4 regions of the Clostridium moutaii genome follow, and region 1 is predicted to be linked to each of the others. Evidence: riboswitches for the same ligand, from Rfam matches in the RefSeq annotation. Region 1 holds a riboswitch; each other region holds the start of a gene.
What was found. A riboswitch is a leader RNA that binds a small molecule or an ion and turns the genes downstream of it on or off. The one in region 1 is predicted to bind thiamine pyrophosphate.
Positions count from the first base shown of each region.

Region 2: another riboswitch for thiamine pyrophosphate. It lies ahead of thiD (bifunctional hydroxymethylpyrimidine kinase/phosphomethylpyrimidine kinase); the one in region 1 lies ahead of tenA (thiaminase II).
Region 3: another riboswitch for thiamine pyrophosphate. It lies ahead of thiC (phosphomethylpyrimidine synthase ThiC); the one in region 1 lies ahead of tenA (thiaminase II).
Region 4: another riboswitch for thiamine pyrophosphate. It lies ahead of AB8U03_RS01635 (TatD family hydrolase); the one in region 1 lies ahead of tenA (thiaminase II).

Region 1 covers NZ_JBGEWD010000009.1:75,310-83,601, reverse strand. Annotated here, with positions in the region: gene AB8U03_RS10650 (glycosyltransferase) at 1-961, opposite strand, end outside; gene AB8U03_RS10645 (glycosyltransferase family 4 protein) at 967-2,127, opposite strand; gene AB8U03_RS10640 (sugar phosphate nucleotidyltransferase) at 2,149-3,210, opposite strand; gene AB8U03_RS10635 (ABC transporter substrate-binding protein) at 3,653-4,651, shown strand; gene AB8U03_RS10630 (ABC transporter permease) at 4,614-5,363, shown strand; gene AB8U03_RS10625 (ABC transporter ATP-binding protein) at 5,414-6,022, shown strand; TPP riboswitch at 6,104-6,215, shown strand; gene tenA (thiaminase II) at 6,296-6,955, shown strand; gene AB8U03_RS10615 (ABC transporter ATP-binding protein) at 6,958-7,713, shown strand; gene AB8U03_RS10610 (ABC transporter permease) at 7,710-8,292, shown strand, end outside.
Region 2 covers NZ_JBGEWD010000007.1:45,752-54,043, reverse strand. Annotated here, with positions in the region: gene thiE (thiamine phosphate synthase) at 6-620, opposite strand; gene thiM (hydroxyethylthiazole kinase) at 611-1,420, opposite strand; gene thiD (bifunctional hydroxymethylpyrimidine kinase/phosphomethylpyrimidine kinase) at 1,465-2,268, opposite strand; TPP riboswitch at 2,422-2,524, opposite strand; gene AB8U03_RS08745 (amino acid permease) at 2,622-4,052, opposite strand; tRNA gene AB8U03_RS08740 (tRNA-Leu) at 4,421-4,507, shown strand; gene AB8U03_RS08735 (GntR family transcriptional regulator) at 4,824-5,507, shown strand; gene AB8U03_RS08730 (AAA family ATPase) at 5,929-8,043, shown strand; gene AB8U03_RS08725 (oxalate oxidoreductase subunit delta) at 8,095-8,292, shown strand, end outside.
Region 3 covers NZ_JBGEWD010000005.1:20,102-28,393, reverse strand. Annotated here, with positions in the region: gene pdxS (pyridoxal 5'-phosphate synthase lyase subunit PdxS) at 152-1,021, shown strand; gene pdxT (pyridoxal 5'-phosphate synthase glutaminase subunit PdxT) at 1,023-1,601, shown strand; gene thiC (phosphomethylpyrimidine synthase ThiC) at 1,821-3,134, opposite strand; TPP riboswitch at 3,259-3,358, opposite strand; gene AB8U03_RS06655 (carbon-nitrogen hydrolase family protein) at 3,637-4,560, shown strand; gene ggt (gamma-glutamyltransferase) at 4,801-6,408, opposite strand; gene ade (adenine deaminase) at 6,672-8,292, opposite strand, start outside.
Region 4 covers NZ_JBGEWD010000001.1:301,782-310,073, reverse strand. Annotated here, with positions in the region: gene rlmD (23S rRNA (uracil(1939)-C(5))-methyltransferase RlmD) at 1-644, opposite strand, end outside; gene AB8U03_RS01645 (RDD family protein) at 648-1,226, opposite strand; gene AB8U03_RS01640 (LTA synthase family protein) at 1,410-3,260, shown strand; TPP riboswitch at 3,338-3,440, shown strand; gene AB8U03_RS01635 (TatD family hydrolase) at 3,508-4,242, shown strand; gene AB8U03_RS01630 (ABC transporter permease) at 4,259-5,011, shown strand; gene AB8U03_RS01625 (ABC transporter substrate-binding protein) at 5,024-6,028, shown strand; gene AB8U03_RS01620 (ABC transporter ATP-binding protein) at 5,997-6,746, shown strand; gene AB8U03_RS01615 (serine hydrolase) at 6,813-8,292, opposite strand, start outside.

The sequences.
Region 1 (8,292 bases):
TATCCAGATATTTTATATCCTTTAATATTTTATATGCTTCCGTATACATAATACATGTACCGCAGGCTTCTATAGGTTGTTCATCGAATTCAGAAGGAATTACATCTCCCTTTTTAAACCAGGTATTGCTGCCGATAGGTTTAAAATAGCCTTTTGAAAAGCAAAGTTTTTCTAAAAAGTTTAATGATTTAAGAGCTGTATCCAAATATTTTTTCATATTTAAAGTACTGCCGCTTTTTAATAAACTCCATGGAAGCAGGGAGTTGCCATAAGTTAAACTGTCCTCAAACCACTGCCAGGATCCGCTGGCATGAATTTCAAAATTATCTGTAAGACATTGGCATATATTCATCATTTGAGCTTTTGAAATATCAATTAAATCCTTCATAGTTGTCATTGATATACCATTGGTCTTTAAAATTTCAATACCATTTAGATATCTGTCTATGGGTTCCTTTGCCATAGTATCATTGTTTTTTTCCAAAAGAGCTTTATAAAAGAGATTTAATCCCAATAGGGAATAAGATTTTCCTCTTATATAAGTTAAGGATGGTACATTGGGAATTGCCCTATATATCATAGTTAAAACTGCAGATTTTATGGATTCCGGTACATCTTTTGATTTAAAGGTATATCCCAGTGCCCATAAACATCTCCCAAAACAATCTTCAGATCCTTCTTCTTCCGTAAAATTTCTATTGTAATCCATGAAGTTTTTAAAAGTTCCCTTATTATTTTGAGCATATAATAAAAAAGAAGTGTAGATAAATATCAATTTTAAATATTTTTTGCTTTTGAATTTTTCATATAGCATTACAGCTGCAATTAAAGCCCTTGAGTTGTCATCCGTGGTGTAACCGGAGTTTGGATCCGGAACTGAAAATACGCTGTGTTGAATAATACCCGTATCATCAGTCATTATAAAAATAGGTGTTGAATGTTCTTCCTGAAAAATGTGCATATGCTCTACACCACCTGCTTTGCGATCTTATTAGCTTTGATTATATTTAAAAATAAATTTTCATATTGTTTTGCAACGTAAGGCCATTTCATCTTTCTACCCAGTTCAAACATGTTTTTCTCCATGTTTTTTCTGGCTATTGGATTGTCAAGCAAATATGTTATGGCCTGTGCCAGAGAAGTTGAATCTTTAAACTTTGCAAGCATTCCCCTATTGTCCTTTAACATTTCCTCTGCATATCTGTAAGGTGTGGACACTATTACCTTTCCATACCCAGCAGCATAAGCTAATGTACCACTTACTGCCTGTTCACTTGCAAGATAAGGTGTCATATATATATCAGACAAGGTTAAATACTGTACTATTTCTTTTTTGGTAAGATATTTGTTTACAAATTTCACATTATCTTTTATATTTAATTTTGACACTAAATCTTGTAAATTATTTCTATAACTTTCTCCTTCTGTTCTTTTTATACAAGGATGAGTTTGACCGAGTATTAGATAGAGCACTTCAGGGTGAGTTTTTACAACCTGGCTTATAGCTTCTATACTATATTCTATACCTTTCCCAGAGCTTAAAAGACCAAAAGTACTTATTACGCTTCTGTTTTCATAACCCAATTTTTCCTTTAAAAGTTCTTTTCCCTCTACAATAATATCTGGCACTCCATGAGGTATCACTATGATTTTATTTTCAGGTATATTGTATACCTGATTTAAAATTTTTATAGAATTTTCTCCCATGGTAATAATTTTTTTGCTTTTGCTGCCTAATATTTTTAATATATCCCTCTGCTTTTTGTTTGGTTTTGACAATATGGTATGAAAGGTTGCTATAAAAGGAATTTTTAAGCTGTTTATAAAATCCAATAGGTATTCTCCGCAGTCCCCGCCGTATATTCCATATTCATGTTCTATTACAACTAAATCCATATTGGAATTATTTATCAAGTTTGCAAGGTGGACATAAGCCTTCCTGTCAAATTGATCTAAAGTAGACCATATATCTTTTCCATATTTATAGTTTTCATCGTTGATGGCAGCTATTTTATAATTATTAGAAGGAAATTTATCTCCCAAATTTTTAACTAAATCAGCGGTAAATGTGGCTATTCCACATGCCCTGGGGGGATAAGTGCTTAAAAAGATTACATTTTTACTCAATGGTATCACCTCTTTAGTTTTTTATATAGCAAGTAGATTGTTATCATAATTATTTGAAACATAGGCTGTATTAAGCAGATTACAATATTTATCTATAGTGCAATTCGAGCCTATTACTGAGTTTGTTATATTCGCATTTTCATTTATTTTTACTCTATCCCAAAGTATACTTCTACTTATGTTACTCATTTGATTTATATGACAATTGTCCCCTATAACTGCATAAGGACCTATTTGAGCACCAGCTCCAATAATAGAATTGTTCCCTATAAACACCGGTCCTATTATTTTTGCATGGGGATTTATTTTTACATTGTTGTTTTTAAAAATTATGTTTTTTATATCCGAAAGATTATTAGCTTTTTTAAACTTATTGCATCGGCTGTGGAGTATATCTACATGTGCTTGTATATATTTCTTTAAGGTTCCGACGTCAATCCAGTAGTCATTGTATTCATAAGCTGCCATTTTATAATTTTTTTCAAGCAGTAGAGGGTAAACGTCTCTTTCTACAGAAACTATTTTGTTTTTAGGTATTTCCTTAAAAACATCTGGTTCGAACACGTAAACTCCGGCATTTATCCATTTCGAATTTGTTTCTCCCTCCTTAGGTTTTTCTTTAAAGGCATTTATATAGTTATTTTCATCAAATTCTATGACCCCATATTGAGAGGGATCTTTAACTTTTGTCATAGCTATGGAAACCGCGGCTCCCTTTTTTTTGTGATATTGCACCAAGTCTCTATAGGATATATCATCTACTATATCAGAATTCAAAACTATAAAAGTATCATCAAAAAATTTCTCGGAGTTTTTTATGGCACCCCCTGTGCCAAGAGGCATATCTTCAGAAACATAATCTATTTTTATCCCTAATTTTGAACCATTATCCAGATAATTTTCAATGTAATGCGATTTATAACAAGTACTTAGAACTACTTCAGTAACTCCGGCTTCTTTTAATTTTGCTATCACTCTTTCTATAAGCGGTTTTCCCATAATTGGAACCATGGGTTTTGGTAACTTATCTGTTAGAGGTCTTAATCTGGTACCTTTACCCCCAGCTAAAAGTAATGCTTTCATGTTGATTCCTCCCTTATGTTAATTAAATTTCTTATATTGAATAAACATTCTTATTTTAAAAAGAATGTTATTTGCCAAATAGGTCTAATTATTGTGTATATGCTAAATAGAAATTATATTATATTCATGAATATAATTTTTAAGGTAATATTTTATAACTATTGCTGAGCCCTATATAAAAAATAAAAGATCAGTTTGAGATATGAATTTGCAAATGTGAAATTAAGAATATTTTAAATTACCATGTATTATTAGCATTCACTGCCATGAATTGCTAATAAACCTATTGTAGTATAATATTATTATTATGTCAACATAATTCTCCCAATGAATTATATATAAAATTACTTTAATGTAATTAAAATCTAAAAAAATAATGTTATAATAGAATAGAAATCGGTATTATATGCGTATGACTAAATTATTAAATGGGGGATTTTTTATGAAAAAGAAAATGGGTATATTTATTATGGCACTAGTACTTATAATATCAACCTTGTTTGCGGTAGGATGTTCTAATAGCTCTAATAATACTGCATCCCAGACTAAAAAAGAAAAAATTAAAATTGCGGCTTTGAAAGGACCTACTGGAATGGGCATGGCAAAACTTATGGAGGATAAAGAGAACTACAGCATAACTTTGTACGATTCACCAGATCAGATAACATCCAAGCTTATAAATGGAGAATTGGACGGCGCAGCGGTGCCTTCAAATTTAGCATCAATTTTATATAATAAGACAAAGGGTTCAATTAAACTTGTGGGGATAAACACTTTAGGTGTTTTATACATTGTAGAAAATGGCAATGCAGTGAAAAGTATAGCTGATTTAAAGGGGAAAACCATTTATTCAAGTGATAAGGGAGCCACTCCGGAATTCATATTAAATTACATATTGAGAAAAAATGGTCTGGAACCTGGAAAAGATGTAATTATTGATTATAAAATGAATCACAGTGATCTGGCAGCAGCAGTAGCGGCTAAGAAAGTGGACTTAGCAGTACTGCCGGAACCTTTTGTAACTACAACTAAGATGAAAGACAGTAGTTTGCAGGTGCCTATAGATTTAACCAAGGAATGGGATAAAGCTTCCAATGGACAAAGTAAGCTGGCTATGGGAACTATCGTATTTAGAAAGTCTTTTATAGATAAAAGGGGAAAAGATTTAGATAACTTTTTAAATAAATACAAGGAATCCGTGAATTTTGTAAATTCAAAGAAGACAGAGGCTGGAAAACTAATGGAAAAAGATGGCATAATTCCGAAGGCTAAAGTGGCAGAGATGGCCATACCAAACAGTAATATAGTATTTATAAGTGCAAAAGATGGAAAACAAATTCTTCAAAAATTTTATGAAGTTTTATATGAAAGTGATCCAAAATCTGTTGGGGGAAAGATACCGGATGAGAATTTCTATTACAGTGGAACCAAAGGTAATTAAAAAATTATTTATATTAATATTCTGGTTGTCTATATGGGAGTTTTGCTCCATTTTTATAAATAATTCACTTCTTTTACCATCACCTTTTGAGGTAATAAAAACACTATTTGTTTTAATGAAAGAAGCTTATTTTTGGAAAAGTGTTTTTAGCAGCATAATAAGGGTAATTTCAGGAATTTTGATATCTGTAATTGTAGGCATTGTGCTTGGTGTAGCTGCAGGTCTCAACAAATTTATAGAAGAAATTCTAGATCCTCTTATAATTACAATGAAGGCAACTCCTGTTATGTCCATAATTATTATAGCTTTAATTTGGTTTACTTCATCTTATGTGGTTATTTTTACAGCTGTCCTAATATGTTTTCCAATAGTATACACAAATGTAATTCAGGGAATAAAGTCTGTGGATGAAAAGTTAATTCAGATGGCAAATGTATATAAGGTTAAAAAAAAATATTTATTAAAAGATATATATCTTCCAAGCATAAAAAATTATATTGTGTCAGGTATACTCATGTGCCTTGGAATTGGCTGGAAGGTTTCAGTTGCGTCAGAAGTATTGAGTACACCTAATTACTCCATAGGATTAAATCTTTTAAATTCTAAAACAACTCTTGAAACTCAGGAGCTGTTTGCATGGACTATTGTAGTTGTAATACTGAGTTTTATGTTTGAAAAGATATTTAAACATTATTTAGATGTAAAAAAGTAATTTCTAATATGAAAATTTAAATTGCGTAAGTATAGAGGAAGGTAGCTTGCATGGAAAATGATGATAAATATGAAGTTATGATTAGAAATTTAAATAAGTCCTATGGGGGAGTGCCTGTATTTACAAATTTAAATGTGAACTTTCTAAAAAACAAAATCACAGTGGTACTTGGACCCTCAGGTTGTGGCAAAACCACTCTTTTAAATATTATAAGTGGAATTGAAAAAGATTATAGTGGACAGGTGGATTTGGAGAGCAGCAGGCTATCTTACATTTTTCAGGAAGATAGATTGATTTCACATCTTACAGTGTACGAAAATGTGGCCTTTGTATTGAAGTCAATAATGAGTAAAATTGAGGTGAATTTAACTGTAAATAAATTTTTAAGCATGGTGGAATTGTCAAATTGCAAGAGTAAATTTCCAAGAGAATTAAGCGGTGGTATGAAGAGAAGAGTTGCACTTGCCAGGGCCTTTGCCTACAAAAGTGATTTGCTTTTAATGGATGAACCTTTTAAAGGCCTGGATGATAGATTAAAAGGTGACATAATAAAGAAATTTTTATCACTTTATAGGGAAAATAAAAGAACAATTATACTGGTAACTCATGATAAAGAAGAAGCAAGTGAGCTAGGTCATATAGTTTATTCGCTGGAGTGAAATGCAATAGAAATATTGATTAATTTCAATTATTGTAGTAATATAATTGGTGTTTATGTAATATATAAAATTAAATACTTTTATATATCCCGGGGGGGCTGGTGCTACCGGCTGAGAGTAAGGATTAAATCCTTAGACCCTATTTATACCTGATCTGGTTAATGCCAGCGTAGGAAGAGGCCACATGTAATTTAGCGAGTAAAGGTACAAACCTCTTCAGAAGGTTGTACCTTTTTTTATGAAAATAATTGTGAATTGAAAAAGGGGGATTATATGAAGACATCTATAAAATTGTATGACAGTGTAAAGGACATATGGGATTCTTATTATCAGCATCCTTTCATAAAAGGGATAGCAGATGGAAGTTTGGAGATAGATAAATTTAAATTCTATATGATTCAAGATTATATATATCTTTTGGATTATGTAAAAATATATGCTCTTGGAGTGGTTAAATCCAATGAGGAGAGTACGATGAGGGGCTTTTCCAAAATGGTGGATAATATATTAAATGGGGAAATGAATATACATAGGACTTATATGAAGAGACTTGGCATTGGGAAAAAGGATATAGAGAATACCAGAGCTTCCATTGAAAATATTTCATATACAAATTATATGTTGTCAGTGTCTCAGATGGGTGATTTAATGGATTTGACTACTTCACTTCTAGCTTGTATGTGGAGTTATTACTTAATTGGAAAAAAACTGAGCAAAATAGATGGTGCCGCCCAGCATGAATTTTATGGACAGTGGATAAATGGATATGCATCAGAGGATTATGAAAGGGAAACCGAGTGGATAATTGATCTGCTTGATCATCTAACTGAGGACATATCGGAGAAGAAATTTAAAAAATTAAAGGAAATTTTTATAAATACCAGTGAATATGAGAGAATGTTTTGGAACATGGCATATAAAAAGGGGATGTAATCGTGCTGGAATTTAAAAATATAAGTTTTAAATATGATGAAGATCCTGATTTCATAATAAAAAATTTGAGCTTTACTGTGAATAAAGGTGAATTTATAAGTATAGTAGGTCCCAGCGGATGTGGCAAAAGCACTGTGTTCAGACTTATTTGCAAATTGGAAAGGCCTTTTGAGGGAGATATATTTTTAAAAAATAGAAATATTAATGCTTTGAAAAAAGGATACATAGGATATATGCCTCAAAATGACCTTTTAATACCCTGGAGAACTATACTTCAAAATTCTTCACTGCCTCTTGAAATCAAAGGTGAGGATTTAAAAAAAGCAAGGTATGAAGCTGAAAAAATACTTAAGGCCTTTGGACTTGAAAAATACAAGAATAAATACCCGAAGGATTTATCAGGAGGCATGCGTCAGAGGGTTTCTTTTACAAGAACTCTTCTTACAGGAGCGGATATGCTTCTTTTAGATGAACCTTTTAGTGCGCTGGATGCAATAACAAGACTTTCCATGCAGGAGTGGCTTTTAGATAAATGGTCAAATTTAAATAAAACGGTGTTGTTCATAACACATGATGTAGAAGAAGCCCTCTTTTTATCAACAAAGATATTTATAACAGATGGAAGTCCCATAAGAAAATTTAAAGAAATAAAAGTGGATTTAAGTTATCCCAGGACAAGAGGTATGCTTGATAGCCCTGATATGTTAGAAATAAAGGGAGAGCTTATAAGTGAATTGAAAAAGGGGGTAAGGTTGTGAAAAAATACAGATCATCCATAATAATATGCCTGTTATTTTTTGCAGCCTGGGAGGGAATTGCCAGATATATAGATGCCATGTATATACTTCCCTCTCCTACGGCAATTGTAAAAAAAATATGGGAACTGAAAGACATTCTATTTTTGGTTCACCTTCCGGCAACTCTTCTTGTAACTTTTGAGGGACTTGGAATATCCATAATATTTGGAGTGCTCCTTGCTGCTGCCATGAATATTAGTGAAAAGGTGCAGAGAGCTCTTTATCCAATTGTAATTGTAACTCAGACAGTGCCCATAACTGCACTTGCACCTATATTTGTGCTGTGGTTTGGATATGGAATATGGAGTAAAGTACTGGTAACCATACTCATAACTTTTTTCCCCATAACAATAAATGTATATGATGGGCTTCGTTCAACAAGAAGGGATATGGAGGAACTTCTATTTACATATGGTGCCAGTAAAAAGGATATATTTATAAAATTGAAGTTCTCAGCAGCACTTCCTTATTTTTTTTCTGCTCTTAAGATAGCAGTCCCGCTAAGTGTGGTAGGTGCAGCTATAAGTGAATGGCTGGGAG
Region 2 (8,292 bases), on a different contig from region 1:
TTTAGTTAATATTGCCTGAGACTTTGGGCAGCAGCTTTTATATTGCTTTTTCCTAAAATGGCGGATATTACACAAATGCCGTCGACTCCTGTGGACAATATGTCTTTGAAGTTATGTTCATTAATACCTCCTATGGCAACGGCAGGTATGGTTATACTATTGTATATTTTACGGAGCCCTTCTATACCTATAGGAATATCTATGTCTTTTTTAGTTCCAGTATAGAATATGGTGCCTATTCCAATGTAATCTGCACTATTTTTTTCTGCCTCTACAGCTTCTTCTACATTGCCGGCAGATATACCTATTATTTTATCTTTACCTAATATTTTCCTGGCAGCAGTTAGGGGAATATCACTTTGACCAAGATGTACACCATCTGCATCTACAGCTTGAGCTATATCTAATCTGTCGTTTATTATAAAAGGGATTTTATAATGAGTGGTGACTTTCTTGATTTCCAAGGCAATATTGTAAAATTCTTTTGAAGAAATGTCTTTTTCTCTCAGCTGTACCAGAGTAACACCACCTAAAATTGCATCTTCTACAGCCTTGGATAAGTTATCTTCTTTTAATAGGTTTCTGTCTGTAGCAAGATATAAACTATAATCTATTTCCATGTTATTTTTGCACCTTCTTTTAATCTTTGCTCACTTAATTCATATATGCAGTCTATGAGTTTAATTCTGAAGCTTCCAGGGGCAGTGGCTATTTTAAAAGCTTCTTCTCCAGCTATATTCATTGAAAGTATGGCACTTACAGTAGCTGTAAATTTATCTTCGGAAGCTCCACAGGCAGCGCCACAAAGAGCACCTACCATGCAGCCTGATCCGGTAACTTTAGTTAACATTTTTGTTCCGTTTTCAATTATGGCACTATTTTCGCCATTTGTTATGAAATCTTTTTTACCAGTGGCGGCAACTATGCAATTATATTTACGGGATAAGGCTATGCAGCACTCTAAAGCTCCCTCTCCAGTGTCTAAAGAATCAACACCTTTTACCTTGGAAGATTGTCCTGCTAAAAATTTAATTTCTCCTATATTACCTTTTATAACATCAATTTTTCCAACCTGGAGTATCCTATTTATAACTTGGACTTTCTTTGGAATAGCAGCACAAGCTACAGGATCTAACACTACAGGGATATTATGGATTTTTGCAGAAGTACTGGCTAAAATTGCAGCCTCTTCTTGTTCTTTATTGAGAGTCCCTAAATTTACATATAAGGCAGATGATAATTTGACAAAATCAAAAACCTCATCATAGGCTTCACACATAGCAGGCGAAGCGCCATAAGATAAAAGAATATTTGCACAGTCGTTTATGGTAACGTAGTTGGTAATACAATGGACAAGAGGCATTTTATTTCTAACCTCTGATAATGTTTTTGCTACTCTGTCTAAATTTGAATTGTTCAATTTTTAACCTCCTTTAATTTTAATATATTAATTGTAATTTATATTTATTGAAAAGGTATACCAGCTTTTTTATAAATTTCAACAAAATGTCCTACAGGGCCAACGCCACTGCCTATGGGAAATGAATTTTCTATTGCCTTAGTTATATACTGCTTTGATAGTTCTACTGCTCTGTCGATGGTATAGTTTTTAGCCAGATAGGAGGCTATGGCGGAAGATATAGTGCAGCCAGTTCCATGTGTGTTTTTAGTATTTATTCTGTGGCCTTTCAGGGTAAGTATTTTATTATTGTAGAGTAAAATATCATTGGCGTCATTACATCTATGACCTCCTTTTATAAATACATTTTTTACACCTGATTCTTTTATTTTAAAAGCTGCCTCTTCCATTTCACTTTCACTTTTAATTTTTAATCCGGTTAGAACTTCCGCTTCCGGTATATTCGGGGTTACTATATCTGCAATATTTACCATATCTTTTATGGCTGTTTCAGCTTCAGGTTTTAGGAGGAAATACCCACTTTTTGATATCATTACTGGATCCAGTACTATATTTTTAGCCTTATATTCTATTAGGAGCTTTTTTATTACAGATATGGTTTTGCTATTTGAAACCATTCCAATTTTTACTGCATCTACTTTAATGTCATCAAATACAGATCTTATTTGAGCCTCTACAATTTCAGGACTTATATCAAGTACATTCTGTACTCCCACTGTATTTTGTGCTGTAACAGCAGTTATTACACTCATGCCGTATACACCAAGGGCACTCATGGTTTTTAAATCGGCTTGTATTCCGGCTCCGCCTGAGCTGTCAGAGCCTGCAATTGTCAATACTTTTTTCATCTAAAACACCTCTGATTTATATTTATAAAGTGATTCCAGGGTTCAACATTGCTTATCATTCCCGCTTTGAAAAAGCTGTGGATGTTAGCAATGGTAGCCATCGGATAAATATAAAAGGTGTATGCGGAAAAGCATACACCTAATAAAAATCAAAAATTATGTGAAATTGCTTCCCTACGCCAGTTTTACCTGGATCAGGTTCAAAGGGTTAGAGAATATCTCTTCTCAGCTATACAGAGCACCCCCACAAACTATCCTATTTTTAAATTTATTGTACTACAGTAATAAAAATTTGTAAATTAAATTTGTTAATAATAAGAAAAAATAATTATAAAAAACTTTTACTATTAATTTTATTTTCCTAGAATTTCTTGTCCAGAATCTGATTGCCCAGGATTTGGATCTTTAGAATCAGCACTTTTCTTGTTTAAACCAAATATAAAGTAAAAAGCAAATAAAAGTACGAACCAGATAGCTCCTACAACAAGAGAAATCATAGTATCTTTGTTAAAAGCCAACATTACAACGACAAAAGCCAAAAATGCTAGGGTAATCCAGTTTAGATAAGGATAGCCAAACATTGGAAAATGCAGTTTTTTCACCTGATCTGGATTAAGTTTCTTTCTAAATTTCATCTGAGCTATTAAAATTATTCCCCAAACCCAAATCGCACCAAGTGTAGCGACACTTGTTACATAAGTAAATACCTTCCCAGGAGCTAAATAGTTAAGGACGACCCCAATTAAAAGGAAAAATGCAGAAACTATAATACCAGTAGTTGGAACATGAGTTTTACCCAGCTTTCCAAATACTTTTGGTGCTGTTCCCTGCAGGGAAAGATTGTAAAGCATACGTCCGGTACTAAAAATGCCGCTGTTGCAAGAAGATAATGCCGCAGTTAATACTACAAAGTTTATTATACCTGCTGCTGCTGATATACCCAGTTTACTAAAAGTTAAAACAAAAGGACTTCCAGTTGTACCAAGGGTATTCCACGGATAAAGTGACATTATTACAAAAAGTGCTCCTACATAAAATATCAATATTCTCCAGAATACTTTATTGATAGCTGATGGTATCGTTTTCTCGGGATTCTTTGCTTCTCCTGCTGTAACACCGATAAGCTCTGTACCCAAATAAGCAAACATAACCATTGTTACTGCCAGTGCTGGTCCAAATGCTCCTTTAGGGAAAAATCCGCCATGTGTCCATAAATTTGAAATCCCCATAGGTTTTCCGCCATTACCAAGACCAAATACAATCATAAGTAGACCCAATACTATCATTGCAATAATTGTAACTACTTTAATAAGTGCAAACCAGAATTCAAATTCACCATAAGCTTTTACTGCAATTAAATTTACACATGTCATTACAACAAGTGCTGCTAGAGCAGGTATCCACTGGGGCATGGTTGGAATCCAGAATTTAACATATACACCTACCGCGGTAATTTCGGCCATACATGTTACCACCCACATGAACCAGTATGTCCATCCAGTCATGTAACCTGCCAATGGTCCTATGAATTCGTTGGCATAGGCACTAAAGGATCCAGAAACAGGATAGGAAGTTGCCAGCTCACCTAAGGCCCTCATTATGATAAACATAGCAAACCCAGCTATAACATAAACGAATAGAATTGCCGGTCCAGCCGTTTGAATAGCAGTAGCAGATCCTAGAAATAAACCTACACCAATTGCTCCGCCTAGGGCAATTAACTGAATATGACGTTCTTCTAGACCACGTTCGAGATTTTCATTTAACGCATCTTTTTTACTCATAGTATTCCTCCTTAGTAGTTAGATAGACTCTATAATAAGTAATAAAAAATATTTGATTGAATTTAAGTCACCTCCGTTAGTCATCATACACTATTTAGAATATTCTTAAATAAATAGTATCATATTTTTTATTTATTCACAACTACTATTTCAAATTTCTGTGAATTAACAATTATTTTAGATTTAAATTATATTATTTAAAAAAATATATAAATAGTCTAGTAAAAATCATATATTATTTTAAAATACAAATGTATTATGAAAATAAAATTCATTTTTAAAATTATTCTAAGAAATAGGACAAATTTGGATTTTATAACTACCCCTTGACCTTAAATAATATTTATGATATTATATCTTTGTTACATGCCGAAGTGGTGGAATTGGCAGACGCAACGGACTCAAAATCCGTCGATAGTGATATCATGCGGGTTCGACTCCCGCCTCCGGCACCATAATAATTATACATAAATACTTAAAAGCGCTTTGAATATTCTATTCAAAGCGCTTTTAAGTATTTTAATATAAAAATGAACTCTCATATTAAAGATATTTTTATAGATTAGGAATAATTTCAATTTTATCATCATAATTATTTTATATACAGATTTTTTCATTCAGGATCAATCTATTGATTACAAGAAAGAATATAGTAATGAATTTTATATTTGAAATAAATGGTATATTATATTTCACTTGCATTTAATATACTGGGGGAATTATAATTAATTATATAGAATTAATTAAAAAGTTTTGAGGGAGGTAATGCAAGTGGAATATCAATTTTCACCCATAAGATTTGATAACAGGGGTTATATTAGAGATTCGGTATTTTCTATTTTGCGAAATGCAATATTGGACGGAAAATTGGAACCAGGTCAGCGATTAGTGGAACGTAATATTGCAGATCAGTTGAGAATAAGCAGGACTCCGGTACGCGAAGCAATTCGTCAACTCCAATATGAAAGGCTGGTAACCTATATTCCACGTAAAGGTGTAGTGGTTTCGGGGTTTAGTAAGGATGATATTGAGGAAATTCAGCTTATTAGAACTACACTGGAAGCATTGAGCTGCAGTATTGCAGCTGTGAAAATTAGTAATAAGGAATTAGATTATCTAACTTCAATTATTAACCAGATATCAGATGAATGCGAAAAGGGAAACAATGGAAAACTGAGTTCGTTGAATAAAAAATTTCATGAATGTATCTGGAAAGCGGCGGATAGTCCTCATTTATATTATTTCATAAACACACTTTGTGAATATGTCAATAAATTCACTCATTTAACTTACACTAAACCTGGTAGAATTGAAGAAGTAGTATTAGAGCATAATGAAATAATTGATGCTTTACAAAAACATGATGGTTCAGCTGCCTATGAGGCCATGAAAAAGCATGCGGAAAAATCCGGAGAAATATTTCTTAAAATGGCTTATGCAGATAAAAAGCATTGATTATGCTGTAATGCTTATGTATTTTGATGAAAATAATTATAGTGGAATTGTGGTTTTTTATATATAGGAGATTAAATACTGACTAAAAATATTCTAAAAATATTCTGAAAATTTGTTGAAATTAATATCAAAGGGTGATATAATAAAAATTGGAAAAGTTAATATTTACACTGTGAGAGTTACAGATAATATATAAACATATAGTTGTTAATGGAATTAATAAAGGCAATAGTCTTATATCAATATGGTATACCGTATACCATATTGACACAAGAATAAATTTGATTTTACATTGATTCTATTATAATCAGTGAGGATAATAGGTAAAAGGTATACATTATTGATTAATGGTATACCGTATACCATTAATTATAATTTGATATAATTGATACTCGCTCTAGAACACCAGGAGGTAAATAAAATGGCTGGGCTTAATTCTGTTAAATTGAAAGTTAAAGAAGGGTTAGTGGAGGATTCTCGTAAGGGTATTGTGAGAATAAATCGAGAGGATATGGAACAATTAGGCGTGGATACTGGAGATGTTATAAGCATAAGAGGTAAAAGAACTACTGCAGCAAAGGTTTATCCATCTTTTAATGATATTTACGGTAGTCCATTAGTTCAGATGGATGGGATAATTAGACACAATGCTGGTGTGGGAATAAACAATGAAGTAACAGTGAGTAAAACTGAAGTGAAAATAGCACGCAAGGTGGTACTTTCTCCACTTGAAAACTTTTCTGATTGGACACAAGAAGATGAAGAGGAAATAAAGAGTATATTGAGAGGAATGCCAATGATCTGTGAAGATGAATTATCCTTAATCCTTTTTGGCAGCAGCGAGCGTGGCTTTCTTGTAAGTGGAACAGCGCCATCGGGAGTTGTCAAAGTGAATAAGGAAACTGATATTATTTTTGTACAACCAGAGCTTGGCACTACTGGATCAAGAATTACATATGAAGACATAGGTGGATTAAATGAACAGGTTCAAAAAATAAGAGAAATTGTGGAGTTACCTTTAAAATATCCAAATGTGTTTAAAAAATTAGGTATTGAGCCACCTAAAGGTATATTGCTTTATGGTCCTCCGGGTACAGGAAAAACTTTAATTGCCAGAGCAGTAGCTTCTGAGACAAAGGCTTATTTTGTCCATGTAAATGGACCGGAAATAATGAATAAGTTTTATGGGGAAAGTGAGGCCAAACTGCGAGAAATTTTTAAAGAGGCTAAAAGTCGATCACCAAGTATAATTTTTTTAGATGAATTGGACTCAATTGCACCAAGGCGAGAAGATGTACATGGTGAGGTTGAAAAAAGAGTAGTGGCCCAACTTCTTGCACTTATGGATGGATTGGAAAGTCGGGGGCAAGTTGTTGTAATTGGTGCCACCAATATACCTGATTCATTAGATCCGGCACTTAGACGTGCAGGAAGGTTTGATAGAGAAATTGCCATTATGCCTCCAAATAAAGAGGGAAGGCTTAAAATATTACAGATTCATACAAGAGCTATGCCACTTGATAAAGATGTAAAATTGGGCCGATTGGCTAAAATAACTTATGGATTTGTTGGATCAGATCTTTCAGCTTTGTGTAAAGAAGCTGGAATGATAGCATTGAGAAAGATATTACCAAAAATCACAGAGGGTAATAATATTCCTTATTTTAAGGTTTCAATGGATAATTTTACTGATGCACTAAGAGAAATTCAGCCTTCATCTACCAGGGAATATTATTCAGAAATTCCAGATATAAAATGGAAGGATATAGGAGGACTAAAAAAGACTAAAGAGATTTTGCAGACTTTAGTAGAACTTCCGCTTCATCATCCTGATTTGTGTCAGAAATATAAGTTTATGCCGCCTAAAGGTATTTTGTTGACAGGCCCTTCAGGTACAGGTAAAACCATGTTGGCAAATGCTGCTGGAAACTCTGCAAAAGTAAATTTTATAATCATAAATGGTCTTACATTAGATTCCCATTGGAGGGGAGAGGCAGAAAAGGCCTTACATGATATATTTGTTAAAGCTAAACAAACTGCTCCTTGTATTTTGTTTTTCGATGAATTGGATGGTATTGTCCGTTCTCGTTCCTCGGGGGCAAGTAATTTAAAAGACAGGCTTATAAGTCAACTCATATTAGAATTTGACGGTTTAGAAAAAATCCAGGGAGTTACGGTATTAGCTGCCACTAATAGAATAGATTTAATTGATCCCGTTTTATTCAGGGAAGGGCGCTTTGAATATATTTTGGAACTGCCTTTACCAGAAATTGACGAAAGGGAATCTATTTTAAAAATTCATTCCCAAGATTTGCCTATATCTGAAGATATAAATTTCAGACAGCTGGCTGAGGACACCAAGGGGATGAGTGGTGCAGAATTGGCCACCTTATGTCATAAGTCTTCATTTATAGCACTTATGTTGGCAATAAAAAATGGTTTGAAAGTAAAGATAAATCAAGATATCTTTAATCAGGCCATTGCTGAAATAAATAGACAAAAGAAATTTGGGGAGGTGATTAAGACAAAATCTTAACATTTAAATTCAGCATAATGTTAACCATTAAAGAAAGGAAGGTGGAACAAGGTGTCAAGTCAAAATTTGTTTGATGAACCAGGGTTAAGGCAAATTACAGTTTGGGGTAGAGGAGTTTATGAAAACAAAGAGGCTCGTGATGTAGTGGTTTCTTTAACTGAAGCTTCTGCAATAGAAGGTAAATATGTTCAAGCATGGGAGGATTATGTTGATCTTCCCGATCGTATCTATGTTCCAGTAAGGGCATAT
Region 3 (8,292 bases), on a different contig from region 1:
TATTCAATCTAATAGAATTAATGGAAAAAATAATGGTTAAAAATCTATCCGAGATGAGGGGCATTTTTAAATGATTGTATCGTTACATTTGAACTTTGTAATGTACATGATATAATCATTTAAAAAAATTAATAAATGAGGAGTTGTATTTATGTCAAAATATGAATTAAATAAAAACTTGGCGCAGATGCTTAAAGGCGGAGTAATTATGGATGTAGTAAATGTTGAACAGGCTATAATTGCTGAAAAAGCAGGAGCCTGTGCAGTTATGGCACTTGAAAGAGTACCTGCAGATATAAGAAAAGAGGGTGGAGTTTCAAGAATGTCTGATCCGAAGATGATAAAAGAGATAAAAGCAGCAGTATCTATTCCGGTTATGGCAAAGGTCAGAATAGGACATTTTGTTGAAGCTGAAATACTAGAGACTATTGGAATTGATTTTATAGATGAAAGCGAAGTTCTAACTCCTGCTGATAATAAATATCACGTAGACAAAACAAGCTTTAATGTTCCTTTTGTATGTGGTGCAAGAAACTTAGGTGAAGCTTTAAGAAGAATCGGTGAAGGAGCAGCTATGATAAGAACTAAAGGAGAAGCTGGTACTGGAGATGTAGTTCAAGCTGTTACTCATATGAGATGCATAATGGATGATATAAGAAGAGTTAAAAATTCACCAAAAGATGAGTTAATGACTATAGCTAAGGAATTTGGAGCTCCTTTTAATCTAATAGAGTTTGTTTGGGAAAACGGAAAGCTTCCAGTAGTTAACTTTGCTGCAGGAGGAGTAGCTACACCTGCTGATGCAGCACTTATGATGAAGCTAGGAGCTGAAGGAGTGTTTGTTGGTTCTGGGATATTTAAGTCAGGAGATCCAGAAAAGAGAGCTAAAGCAATAGTTATGGCAACAACATACTATAATGATCCTAAAATTATTGCTGAAGTATCAGAAAATCTTGGAGAACCAATGGTTGGTATAAACTGCAGTGAATTAACTAACAGATTTGAAGAAAGAGGCTGGTAAAATGAGAATAGGTGTACTTGCACTTCAAGGTGGAGTAATAGAGCATATTAATCATTTAAAAGACCTTGATTGTGAAACGATTGAAGTAAGAAAACCTGAAGAACTGGAGAATTTGGATGGAATTATTCTTCCAGGCGGGGAAAGTACAACTATTGGTAAATTACTAAAGAAAACAGGTCTTCTTGATAAACTCAAAGAAAAAATAATAAATGGTTTTCCTGTATGGGGAACCTGTGCCGGAATGATACTTCTTGCAAAAAATATTGAAAATGATGTGGTAAGGCATATGCAGGTAATGGATATAACTGTTAAAAGAAATGCTTACGGAAGTCAAATCAATAGCTTTTTAATACAAAAAAAAATAAATGAAGTTTGCACCGAAAAAATACCATTGGTATTTATCAGGGCTCCTTATATAACTAAAGTGAATGATGATGTACATGTATTATGTAAAGTTAATGAAAACATTGTGGCCGTAAGACAGTTTAATATGTTAGCAACCTCCTTCCACCCTGAGTTAACTGATAACCTTCAATTTCATAAATACTTTATTAATATGTGCAATAATAATTACAAATAGGATCGGAGTTTTCATGTTGTTGACATAAGAATTTTTGATTGAGGTTCATTGCTTCTAGAGTATATCTATGGATATTATTACCATTTGTGCATTTAAAAAGACTGTAATCAAATTTGAATTTACACAAATTTAATTACAGTCCCAAAATTCTTTACACTTTCATTATTAAATTAGACAGTATTCTCCATATTCTTCTTTAAATTTATCAATATCAATCATCTAATCATCATCTCTTAGAATGTTTATGTTCTTCCCATTCATTATTTTATTCATATTTCTAACTGCACACATTTTTCCACACATAGTACAGGTTTTTTCATCCTCAGGTTTTGAACTTTCTCTATATTTTTTTGCTTTTTCAGGATCTATAGCAATATCAAACATTTTATTCCAGTCAAGATTTCTCCTTGCTTTACTCATTTCATTATCCCATTTCCTTGCATTTTTAATTCCCTTTGCAATATCAGCTGCATGAGCAGCTATTTTAGTGGCAATTATTCCTTCTTTTACATCATCTAAATCAGGTAGTCTTAAATGTTCTGCTGGTGTTACATAGCACAAAAAATCTGCTCCACTAGATGCTGCAATAGCTCCTCCTATAGCGCTTGTAATATGATCATAACCTGGTGCTACATCCGTAACTATAGGTCCAAGTACATAAAATGGAGCATCATAGCATAGTTTCTTTTCAAGCATCATATTAGTTTGTATTTCATTTAGTGCCATATGCCCTGGACCTTCTATCATAACCTGTACATTTCTATCCCATGCTTTTTTTGCAAGTTCTCCCAAAGTCATTAACTCTTTAATTTGACTTGCATCTGTAGAATCGCAAATTGAACCTGAACGACATGCATCTCCTAAGCTTATAGTTACATCATACTTTTCACATATATCTAGTACTTTATCAAAATGCTGATAGAATGGATTTTCTTTATTATTTAACTGCATCCACGCAAAAAGCAGAGTTCCACCTCTTGATACCAAGTTAGTCAGTCTTGGATTTCTCTTGAAGATGTTTGCTGTTTCCCTATTTATACCTGCATGGATAGTCATAAAGTCTACACCATCTTTCGCATGAGTTTCTACAACATTTAACAAATCTTCTGCAGTCAAATCCTTTAATTCTTTGTCATAAAATCCAACAGCATCATACATAGGAACTGTTCCAATCATACCAAAATATATATCAACTATTTTCTTTCTAAATTCTTGAGTTTTACCAAAACAGCTTAAATCCATTATTGCTTCAGCCTTCATATCAATAGCAAGTTTTACCTTTTTAATTTCTTCTTCTATATTATTACAGTCTTTAGAAATTCCAAGATTTACATTTATTTTGGTTTTTAATCCTTTACCTACACCTTCAGCGTTCAAATTCTTATGGTTCTTATTAGCTGGTATAACCACCTTTCCCCTTGCAACTAATTTCATCAATTTTTCTATATCCATATTTTCTTTTTCAGCTACTGTTTTCATTTCTTTTGTTACTATACCTTTTCTAGCTGCATCCATCTGTGTTGTATAATTCATCTTATACCTCTCCTTATCCTTATAAATTAAAATTTTAAATAATAAAAGCATGCATACAATATATCTATTGCATACATGCTCAATAAAATTAGCTTCACAAACTTCTACACAAAAAATGTAAAGAAGTTATTTAATAATTGCTTCCTTCGCTAGTATTAACTGGATCAGGTTCAAAGGGATCGAATTTTTTTCATCTCAGCATTTAAGCACCCCTGCAATAGATATAATATTTAATTTTATAAATACTTTATTATTTTATATAAATTATGAAATAATATTCTATATTTGTCAAGTTTATATTAACTTAGAAGAATTATACATACTAAACTTGAGCATTAGATTGAGAAATTTTAGCTTGATTCAAAAGTTAAGAATTTCATTACCAAATAAAAGCAGTATGAATATCTTGTTAATCTATAACAAAATCACTTATAAGAGGCACAGAAGCAGTGTAATCCTTTAGTTTATATGCTATAATTATTAAAAAATAGGAGGTATTATTATGAAACAATTAGAAAAAGATTGTAAAGTTGCTCTTATACAGGCAGCACCTGTTCTGTTTAATAAGGATGCAACCATTGATAAAGTTGTTCAGGAAATTCTTGAAGCCGGAAAGCAAGGTGCCAATCTGATTGTCTTTCCGGAATCTTTTGTTCCTTGCTATCCATATGGAATAACCTTTGGCTTTACCGTAGGCAGTCGTACCGAGGAGGGTAGAAAAGACTGGAAAGTTTATTACGACAATTCTGTCATTGTACCAAGTGCTGATACAGACCGCATCGCCAAAGCAGCCGGTCAGGTACATGCCTATGTCAGTCTTGGTATCACAGAAAGAGATATCAATAATTGTACCCTTTATTGTACTAATCTGTTTTTCTCACCGGAAGGAAAGCTTGTCGGCAAGCATCGTAAATTAAAACCAACCGGTGCAGAGCGCTTCATCTGGGGTGACGGTAATGAAGGTGCCTTTCCTATCATTGATACTCCCTGGGGAAATATGGGTAGTTTGATCTGTTGGGAAAACTATATGCCTTTGGCACGTGTAGCTCTTTATATGAAAGGAGTTACACTTTATCTTGCACCTAACACAAACAACAATGAAGAATGGCAAACCACAATACGTCACATAGCAATAGAAGGACACTGTTATGTAATTAATGTCAATCAATATGTGACAAAAGATATGTATCCTGATATCTTCCATTGTCCGGATGAAATAGCAAAATTACCAGACGGTGTTCTTACTGGCGGTAGCTGCATTGTCGATCCATTTGGACATTACGTCACAGAACCTGTATGGGATAAGGAAGAAATTATTTATGTAGACATCGATATGGAGCAGGTTCCACTTAGCCGTATGGAATTTGATGGAACAGGCCATTATTCACGCCCAGATGTTCTAGAACTTGTTATTCATGAAAACTAAATCTAAAGCACATGCTAAAATAAAAATTATTAAAGACATAAGTATACCTACTATCAGGGAATGAACTTTGTAGATTCTCATGGCCAAAGTGAAGTTGTTTATGCTTTCTGCACAAGCATAAATAATCCTTTTAAAATATAAGAGTCTACTTTAAATTTTATGATTAATTATAGTAGGCTCTTGTGTTTACATTATATAGTATATACTTTTCAATATATGACACAGCTGCTGATATTATTCCTACCAGGAATATACAGTACCATCACCTCTCCAATCTGTTCCACCAACCAAAACTCCATTTTCATTTTTCCATATTATCTGCCCTCTTCCAAATACACCGGTATCAATATCATAATTTACATTATGCCCCCTTGTATATAGATCTGCTGCCAGATAAGAAGGAAACTGCTGTTCAAGGCTTATATCCTTTCCATAAGTCCAGAGCCACCTGGGTGCATCCAATGCCGCCTGAGGATTTAGTCCAAAATCAATAGAATTCATCAATACCTGAACATGCCCCTGAGGCTGCATAAATGCTCCCATAACTCCAAAGGGACCCACTGGATTATTATCTTTCATTAAAAATCCGGGAATTATGGTATGATAAGGCCTCTTTTCAGGCTCCAGGGCATTTATATGTTCAGGATTAAATGAAAAATTATTTCCCCTATTGTGTAGGGCGATACCTGTTCCTGGCACAACTAATCCTGAACCAAACCCCATGTAATTGCTCTGTATATAAGATACCATGTTTCCCTCACCATCTGCAGTAGCAAGATAAACGGTACCTCCCTTCATACTTTTATCCACTTCGGGCATAAAAGCAGTTTCTCCTATTTTCTTTCGCCTTTCTTCTGCATAAGATTCCGATAATAAATCCTTTATATTGATTTTCATCTTTTCCGCATCGGTAACATATTTTAAAGAATCTTCAAAAGCCAATTTTACTGCTTCCATCTGCCTATGATACCTGTCTTCAGAGTCTCTTTCTCTAAATTCAAATCCTTTTAATATGTTCAATGCCATTAAAACAGTTATACCCTGACCATTAGGAGGTATTTCATATACGTCGTATCCCCTGTAATTAATGCTTATGGGCTTTACCCACTGAGGCCGGTATTTTTCCAAATCTTCTTTTCTTATGTACCCACCGGTGTCCCTTGAAAACTTGTCTATCTTTTCAGCCAGTTCTCCCCTGTAAAAGGCTTCTCCCACAGTTTCAGCTATGATCTTTAATGTTCTTGCATGATCCTTTAAAGTTACTATTTCTCCTATTTTAGGTGCTCTTCCCTTAGGTGCAAAAGTTTGAAACCAATATTTAAATTCATTGTCCTTTAAATTTTGTTTAAACTCCCTATATGATTTTTCCCAAAGACATCCTACAGTAGGTGTGACGGGATACCCACCTTCTGCATATCTTACAGCAGGTTCTAAAAGCTTTTCAAAGGAAAGTTTTCCAAAGTTTTTCCAAAGTTCTGACCAGGCAGCAGGAATCCCCGGAACATTTACAGGAGCCCAGCCGAACCTCGGCATTTCCTTATATCCTCTATTTTTTAAAATATCTATGGATATACCTTTTGGAGATGGTCCGCTGGAATTTAATCCGTAAAGTTTTCCATTATGGTACACTATTGCAAAAGCATCTCCTCCAATTCCATTGGAAGTTGGCTCGCATACCGTTAAAGCAGCTGCTGTAGCAATGGCAGCATCTACTGCATTTCCTCCATTTTTTAAAATCTCGAATCCGGCTTCTGCTGCAAAAGACTGAGATGTGGCTACCATTCCATTTTTCCCATAAGAGGCCTGTCTTGTTGTTTTATATGGATTATATAAGGCATTAAATATCATAATATCTCCTCCAAAACATTTCTATATTTAATTTGTAACTTTAGCTTTATAACTGCATACAATATATAAAAAATAAAATTTAATATCTCTATTATAAAGTATTATTCCGTTTGTAAAACCTTGGATTATTATTCAGGGTTCTTTTATAATGATTTTATTTGGTAGGCTTTTTGGTTTATATTTATTTTTAATTTACATAATATTTATAATGTAAATTAAAAATATTATTAAAAATATAAAGCTTTAAAATACAAGTCCAAAGGTTAACCTTGTCTTATCAATTGAATTTTCTCCACATCAAGCAACCCTTTATCTGTAAGACGAATTTTTGGAATAACGGGAAGTGCCATGAAAGACAGTGTGATAAAAGGATCAATTCCCTGATTTACTCCCATTTCTCTGGCAATGCCAATCATTGTTTTTGTCTTTTTCTGCACTGCACTGCTTGATAAATTGCTAATCAACCCTCCAATAGGAAGAGGAAGGCTTTCAATTACTTTTCCATCGGAGGCAATGACATATCCTCCCTGCAATTTCCTTAAATAATTCACCGCGATCATAATATCTTCATCATTATCACCCGCAGCTATAATATTATGGGAATCATGAGATACTGTAGTTGCGATTGCTCCATTTTTTATTCCAAATCCCTTTAATGGGGCCACAGCTACATGATCAGTTTTTCCATGCCGCTCCACCACACAGAGTTTGGTGTATTCCCCATTTGGTATAAAAACATCTCCTTTGCCTGGAATTTCTTCAAAAAGATGTTCCGTTGTCAATTGTTCTTTTACAATTTCCATTACATGATTTTTCTTTTCCCTTTTTAATACTAATTTTTCTTTAGTTATAGGTTTAAAAATAACTGTATTCAACATCTCTGGTTCTTTAACTTCATATTGAAATAAAGATAGATAATCGTCATCCACAACATATCCAGATTTTAGAACAAAGTCTATTTTAACCTGTTTTAGATTTTTTAAAACTACAATATCTGCCGTATAGCCCGCAGCAACAGCTCCATAATTCTTAAGCCCGTAAAACCTGGCAGGATAATAAGTAGCCATTTTGACTGCTTTAACAGGAGACACTCCCAGTTGAATAGCTTTTTTTACATTATAACTAATGTGTCCTTCCCTTTCAATATCATCCAAATGTTTATCATCAGTGCAGAACATACATTGTTCAAAAGAAAGTTTTGCATGGAGAATTCCCTTTACAATAGCCTCTAAGTTTTTAGCCCCACTGCCTTCTCTAATCAGGATGTGGAACCCAGCTCTCATTTTTTCCAATGCCTCATTAAAAGTAATACATTCATGATCATTATCAATACCTGCCAGACGATAAGATTGTACTTCTTTTCCTGCTATTCCAGGTGCGTGTCCATCTATAATCTTGTCTTCAAATAAAACAATCTTATCCATTATTTCTCTTTTATTCTCTATTACATCATGAAAACACATAACTTCCCCAAGTCCAAGAACTCTTGGATCATCTTTATACTTTTCCATATTTTCTGCAAGAAATTTGCCCGCTCCATTGGTATCAAATTTTGTAGCCGGTACAGATGATGGTATCATTATATATATATTCAACGGTACATGCCCTGTTGCATCCAGCAAAAAATCCAATGCTTTTTCACCTTTTACATTAACCAATTCATGAGGGTCCGCAATCAATGTAGTAGTCCCCCATTTAAGAATCACCTTTGACAGCTCCTGGGGCATAACCATGGTGGATTCCATATGCATGTGGGCATCAATAAACCCGGGGACAATATATTTACCTGTGCAATCAATCTCTCTTTTTCCCTCATACTTGCCAATGCCCACAATGGTATCTTCTACAATGGCCACATCATCTTGGGTAATTTCCTCAGTAAAT
Region 4 (8,292 bases), on a different contig from region 1:
GTTACAATATTTATTAGAATTTCTCCTGTATTTCTGCCTTTTCTAATCACTAAATTTCTTAAATATCCATTGTGACTCCGTACCCTGTAATAGGGTAATTCATTTTCCCTGAAGTAGGTTACAATTTTATTTAGCACCAGTGTAAAATCCTCATCTACTATTTTACAATTATCCACATTTACAATGTCAAATGCTTTTCCTTTTATGTGCATGCCCAAGTTCAGAATGCCGCCCTTTTGTGAATCTCCAAAAGTGAATTCCATTTTGTTTCTGTATTGAAATTCCTCGGGACTTTTTTCTATACCCATAAATTCAAAATTTTCAATGGAGGATTCTTCAAACAAATCCAGAACCTGCTGCTTTTTTAGTTCAACTTGTATATTATAAGGTATAAATTGAAAATTACATCCACCGCAAAGATTAAAATGGGGACAAGTAGGATTTATTGCATAACTTACATTTTCAATTATTTCTAGCATCTTGGCTTCTGCATGTTTATTTCTTTTTTTTGTAATTTGTGCTTTTATTTTTTGACCGGGAACAGCATTTTTTATCAATACCTTTATTCCATTTTCTTCTGCTATTCCCATAGCCGGAAACTGTAATTTTTTTATGTAAAATTCATACTCATTTCCCTTTTTCAATTTTTAATCTTCTCCTTTTGATGTCCTAGAAAATTTTTCACCTAATGTTTTTTTCAACTTGCAGCTTTTCATTATAACAGGATATAAGATCAATACTATTAAAAATACTATTATAAACATACCTTTCATATCTGCTATATAACATCCAAACAACAGTCTCAAAATAAGATCAAATAAATATAGACATGCTAATGAAATTGCAGCTGTGACAGCTGTATCTATAATAGAAGATTTTAAATTGCCAGGTACCAAACTTTTTTTCTTCTTAGAACCAGAACTATTATCAGAGGTTTTTTCATCTGAACTTTTTTCATCTACTGTATCACTTTTATTGCTTTCCTCTTTAATATTGTCAATTTTAGTATTTTCAAGGTGTTCCTCTTCTTCCTGACCGGATTCCTCTGGTTTCTCCTGCTCTTTTGTTTTCTTAAGCTGTTCTTCTTTTTCCTGTTTTTCTTTCCTTTTAGTTTCCTCTAATTTTTTCTTTTCTTCCATATTTTTATTTTTAAGTTCTTCTAGAAACTGCTTTTTTGCATCTTCATCTACTGAGAGCTCATTTTTATTTTCATCTTTTTCGTCCATTAAATACATACCTCCTTGTTATTTTTAACCTTTCCATAACAAATATATTATGCTACACTATGGCATCTATGTAAATAGGTATAAAAAAATCTTTCATTATTGTTCACATATTGTTTTACAATTTTGTGGATTAGTTTTATAATTTTAGTGTTATATGAATTTGGATAATCGAGGATATTTAATATGAATAGGGTAAATTTATTTTTGCTGAATTTTTTAGATGTAATCTTTTTTATAATATGTGTAACTTTTAAAATATTAGTATATGGCAGGCATTTGGAAACAGGATATATAAAAACTGAATCACTTTTTATTCCAACTATTGCCTCGGTAATTATTATTGTTTCCATATCCTTTATTTTTAAAACAAAAGTACGTTCAAAAATGCTCTATATATTGAACATCATAATCAGTTCTTTTATAGTAAGCGATTTGATTTATTTTAGATATTTTAAGGATATTATATCCCTGCCTGTACTTATAAGCGGATTTCAATTGGGTGCAGTAAAATCCAGTGTGGCAGATTTGATGAATTTTAAAGACTTTCTGTACTTTTTTGATGTTATATTTATAGTGCCGTTTATAAATAAGTGTGTTAGAAGCAGAAAAACTGATATTTCCATAAGTTACAGGATATCAGTGCTTGTAGTACTTCTTTTTTTGGGGGTATTGACGGATTTTAAAAGCTTTTATAATCTGTCCAAGGAGCAGCCACGACTTTTGAGTACAATGTACAATAAGGTATACATAACCAGAAAACTAGGTATTTTAAATTACCACTGTCTGGATATTTACAATTCAATTTCTGCCAATATAACTAAATTGGCACCTATTTCTAAAGAAAAAGTTGATACCATAGATGATTTTATGGATAAAAACAAATCGGATAATAAAAACTTAAAGGGATCTGTAAAGGGAAAAAATTTGATAATGATACAGGTGGAAGCTCTTCAGGAATTTGTAATAAATGCTTCCATAAATGGACAGGAGATAACTCCAAATTTAAACAGGTGGGTGAAGAGATCCGAGTATTTTGATAATTTTTACTATCAGGTAGCTGCAGGAGGTACTTCCGATGCAGAGTTCATGACCAATAATTCCATGTATCCAGCTCCTGCGGGAGCAGTTTATTTTCTATATTCAGGAAATAAATTCCAGGCAATGCCTGAAAACTTCAAAAACAATGGCTACAGTACAGCAGCATTTCATGGCTTTAGGGAAAATTTCTGGAACAGGGATATAATGTACAAACGCTTTGGATTTGATGATTTTTACGGTGAAAAAAGTTATAGGCAAGATGAATCCATAGGGCTGGGATTAAGTGATAAATCTTTTTTAAATCAGTCACTTGTAAAATTGAACAATATGAAATCACCCTATTATGCTTTCTTAATAACACTCACAAGTCATTTCCCCTACGATGCTGTGGATAAATATGGTAATTTTGATGTGGGAAATTTAAAAGGAAGTCTTATTGGAAATTATCTGCAGGCCATACATTATACAGATGAGCAGCTGGGAATGTTTTTGGATAAACTTGATGAAAATGGAACACTGAAAAATTCAGTTGTAATGCTTTATGGTGACCATTATGCAATACCTAAGGACAAAGAGCAGCAGCTGTTCAAATTTTTAAATATGAGTTCTACTTCTGATGTGAACTGGGAAAAACTTCAGAAAGTGCCTCTTCTCATACATTTTCCCGATGAATCGGTAAAAGGTGTGAATAATACCTATGGGGGTGAAATGGACATATACCTTACAGTATGTAATTTATTTGATCTTCCCGGAAAAGATATGTTTGGGAAAGATCTTTTCAATCCCAATAGTCAGAGGATTATATTTAGAAATGGTTCTTTTATAGATAAAAATTATTATTATTCCTCCCAGGATGATGTGTACTACAATGTCAAGACCGGAAAAAGGATACCTGAAAACAGCAGCCTTAAGAAGGATGAGGAGGATGTGTTAAATCAGCTTGGATATTCCGATTATATACTAAAACATGATGCAATTGACAAATTGGATAAATAAATTGTGAATGTGTACATAAAATATTTACATATTTATAAATAAGTGATAATATAATAATGTAATAAATCTAATATTGTCTGTAGTGTCAGGGGTGCCGTGACGGCTGAGAAAAGTGAAAGCTTTAACCCTTTGAACCTGATTCGGGTAACTCCGACGTAGGGAAACCGCTTTACAATTCGTATCCTGAAGCACTATTTATAAATAGTGCTTTTATTTTTTGTCAAAGTTTTATAGGGGGATAATTTAGATGTTTGTTGATGCTCACAATCACATGGATTTTTATGGCAAGAACTTAAAAAAAGCACTTGATATCATAGAAAAAGATGATATCGTGACTTTGGGATGTTCCATGGATCTGAAAAGTTATATTTTCACAAAAAAGATAAGTGCAGAAAATGAAAATATAATACCCTGTTTTGGAATACACCCCTGGGAAGCATATAAAAATTGCGGTGATCTTGATGGCTTTGACGGTTATGTCAAGGAGTGCAGGGCCATAGGAGAGATAGGTCTTGATTATTATTGGGTTTTGGAGAGTGAAAAATATCCCAAAATGGGCAGGGTATTTGAATACTTTCTGGACAGGGCAAAATACTATGACAAGATAGTAAATATTCACACCAAGGGAGCGGAAGAAAAAATACTGGAATATATAAGAAGTTATAAATTGAGAACACCTATAATTCACTGGTACAGCGGAAAGGTGGATACTCTTAAAGAACTTTTAAAATTGGGATGCTATTTTACCATAAGTGTTGATATAGGGTATTCCAGGCTTACAGATGAAATAGTGAAGATTCTTCCCATGGATAGAATATTGACCGAAACAGACGGACCCACTTCTCTTGAATGGGTGAATAAAGAGTATGGATACCCCTGTGAAGTTGAAAATATTGTAAAAAAGATCTCCAGTATAAAAGGGACTCAATATGAAGAGGTTAAAGACAAAATATCCAGCAATTTTAACAGATTTAAATTATGAATTTAAGGTGTTTAAAATGAAAAAATCAGAAAATATTCAAGATAAGATATACCCGGTAGTTACCATAGCAGCAGTTGTGGTTTTATGGCAGATAATAGTGAGCTTTCAGTATATACAGCCTTATATTCTTCCTTCTCCATGGGATATTATAAAGACTCTTGCTTCGGACTTTAAAAATATAATGGAAAATACGGAAACCACGCTTTATGAATCCTTTATAGGATTTTTCATATCCATAGTATTTTCTTTTGTACTGGCTATAATAATGGACAGTTTTCATGTGGTCAAAAAATCACTTTATCCTATTTTATTAATATCCCAGACAGTTCCCACTATAGCCATAGCACCGCTTTTTATAATATGGTTCGGATTTGGAGCACTTCCCAAGATAATAGTTGTAATAACGGTATGCTTTTTTCCCATAGTTGTAAGCCTTGTAGATGGTCTTGAAAAAATAGACATGGACTACATAAATCTGTTCCATAATATGAAGGCATCAAAATTACAGATATTTTACCATCTAAAACTTCCCTATGCTCTGGTCAACTTTTTTTCAGGTTTGAAGATTGCCGCAACTTACATGATAATGGCTGCAATTATAGGTGAATGGCTGGGGGGAGACAGCGGAATAGGTGTATACATGGTGAGGGCCAAAAACGCCTATCAGCTGGACAAGGTATTTGCCTCAATTCTGGTTATTGTTGCAGTGAGCATTGCAATAATCTATATGATAGACTTTATAGGCAAAAAAATAATACATTGGAAATAAGAGGGGATAATAATGAAAAAAAGCAGATTTATATTTTTAATACTGGCTATTTTTACAATCGTACTGGCATTGGACGGATGCGGGACAAATGATAAAAAGGAAACATCAAATTCCTTAGACAAGACAACTGTAATATTGGACTGGACTCCGAATACAAATCATACTGGATTGTATGTGGCCTTGAATAAAGGATATTATAAGGATGAAGGACTGGATGTCAAAATAGTTCAGCCTTCCGAGGGAAGCGTCACAAATCTCATAGCAGCTGGGAAAGGTGATTTCGGAGTCAGTTATCAGGAGGATGTCACCTATGCACTTACAAGTGACAATCCTCTTCCTGTAAAGGCTATTGCCACTATAATTCAGCACAATACGTCAGGTTTTGCCGCACCTAAAAGCAAGAACATAAAAACTCCCAAGGATTTTGAAGGAAAAGTATACGGAGGCTGGGGATCGCCTTCTGAAGAAGCAGTACTTAAAGCTGTCATGGAGAAAGACGGAGGGGACTTCAGCAAGGTTAAAATAGTGAATATTGGAAATGACGATTTCTTTGCAGCTACAAAAAAGAATATAGATTTTGCATGGATTTTTGAAGGATGGACTGGAATTCAGGCAAAGTTGAAAGGTGAAGATTTGGATTATATACCTGTTAAAGATCTGGATCCGGCTCTTGACTACTATACACCTATTCTTATAAGCAGTGACAAGATTATAAGCAAAAATCCCGAAAAGGTAAAAAAATTCCTGGCAGCTACTGCAAAAGGATATGAATACTCTATAAAGCACCCTGAGGAAAGTGCAGATATACTTTTGAAATATGCACCTGAGATAGACAAAAATCTTGCTGTGCAAAGTCAACAATATATGGCTAAGCAGTATGTGGCGGATGCACCTAGATGGGGAGTTATGAAATCCGAAGTATGGCAGCGTTATGCCAAATTTTTAAAGGACAAAGGTCTTATAAAAAAGGAGTTAAATACAAGTGATGCATTCACAAACGAATTCCTGCCAAAATAACAGTGATGAAGTAATGATTGAACTTGAAAATGTGTGCAAGAGGTTTGAAGACAAAACAATACTTCAAGATATATCCCTGTATCTTGAAAAAGGAGAATTTGTCTCCATCCTTGGACCCAGCGGTTGTGGAAAAAGTACACTTTTCAACATAATAACGGGATTCATACATGAAGACACAGGCAGGGTTTTTGTAAAGGATGATATAGGGTACATGCAGCAGAAGGATTTACTCCTGCCCTGGAAGACTGTACTTTCAAATGTGGTGCTGCCCCTTGACATAAAGGGAAGGGATAAGAAACAGTCGAGAAAAGATGCAAAAAGATACATTCACATATTTGGGCTGGGCGGCTATGAAAATAAATATCCTTATGAGCTTTCAGGTGGAATGAGACAGAGGGCCAGTTTTTTGAGAACTTTTCTCTCTTCCAGGGAAGTGATGCTTTTAGATGAGCCCTTTGGCGCGCTTGATTCCATAACCAGAGGAAAGATGCAGAAATGGATTTTAAGCATGAGGGAGAAGCTTGGCAGGAGTATACTCTTTGTAACTCATGACATTGAGGAGGCCATTGTGCTTTCAGACAGAATATATGTACTCTCTTCAAAACCAGGGAGGGTGAAAAAAGAGATAGCAGTGGATTTTAACAGGGACGACAGAGAAAACAGGCTGTTTTCACAGAAACTTTTGAAGATGAAAGAAGATATTTTGAAATTGCTTTAGAGGACAAGTTAGGGTCTGGCCCACTTACATTTTCTGTAAGGGGGTCAGACCCCTGTTTGTCCCTTCTTATTCCGATCTGTCAGCGTGTACATCAAATCCCAGCTGGTATAATTCAAGTCCTGTAACTGCATTTTTACTGTCAATGTTGAATTTGAGACTTACATCCGCTATTCTCAGAAAAAATTCATTTTGTGACTGAGGAAACAATTCATATTTTTCACCGCTGCTGTTCTGTTCAAAATAGAGATTTTTTCCATCAGTTGTTATGGAGACATTTCCGAGATTTCCCTGAAGCTTATAATTACCCACATATTTATCAAGGGTTTTGCTGTCCACATTAACTATCTGCTTTGCCTTTGGAAGTTCATAGCTTCCGCCAAGGGCTATATCTGCCAGAGTATCATTTAGAGGATTTATATTGTAATAACCTATATTGCTGAGAATAATTATAGTGAGATCCTTGTCCGGATACCTGGCTATATTGCTTGTAAATCCAACTGTATTTCCACCGTGGTATATTTCCTTTCCGTATTTTCCACTTGCGAGCATCCAGCCGTAACCGTAGTAGGGGCCGGAGGGTGTCATGGCTATATGATTTGAAAATATATTTTCCAGAGTGGATTTCTTTACCAGCTTTTCAGTATAAAGAGCCCTGTCCCATTTATAAAGGTCTTCTGTACTGGAATACAGGCATCCTGCACCGTAGGATCCATTCAGTGTTGCTTCGTCGCTTACAGGATAGACGTCCAGATAACCGCTGTAACCTGTAGAAGAATATATTTTTTCAGTGCCCTTGTAGCTCAATCCCGTATTTTTCATGTTGAGCGGCTGGAAGATGTTTTTTTCAAGATAATCTTCATAACTCATTCCACTTGTCTTTGTAACTATATATCCTAAAAGAATGTATCCCGAATTGCTGTAGCTGAAATTGGTTCCCGGTTTAAATTCCAGGGGCTTATTTTTAAATAGATCTATTACCTTGTTTATATCTTTTAAAGAGTCCTGACTCATGCTCCAGAATTCAGGGAGATTGGTGCAGTTTACAATTCCGGAACTGTGGGTGAGAAGATTTTCTATTGTTATGATATTTCCATTTGGAAAATCGGGAATATATTTGGAGAGTGGATCATTTACATTTATCAATCCCTTTTCCACCAGCTGCATTATTGCCATGGCTGTGAACTGTTTGGTCATGGAACCTATTGGAAATGTGGTGTCCGGTGCATTCTGTATGTTTTGCTCGAAATCCGATTTGCCGTAACCTTTGTCCAGAAGTATCTTTCCGTTTTGGGCTACAAGTACGCTTCCATGAAAATTATCCGTGTTCTGCAGTGTATTTAAATAGGTATCTAATTTTTGTGAAGTGTAGGAATATCCTCCTTGATTCAATGTGTTTTTTAAAGGAGTGGATATTTTAACTGTTTTGGTGCTGCTGTCCCAGTTTATGGTTTTGTCAAACACCTGACTAAAGAATTCAAGGGGTACAAAAACATAATTATTTTTAATCACAGGTGCTGTGGATAAGTTAATATTTTTGTTGTTTACA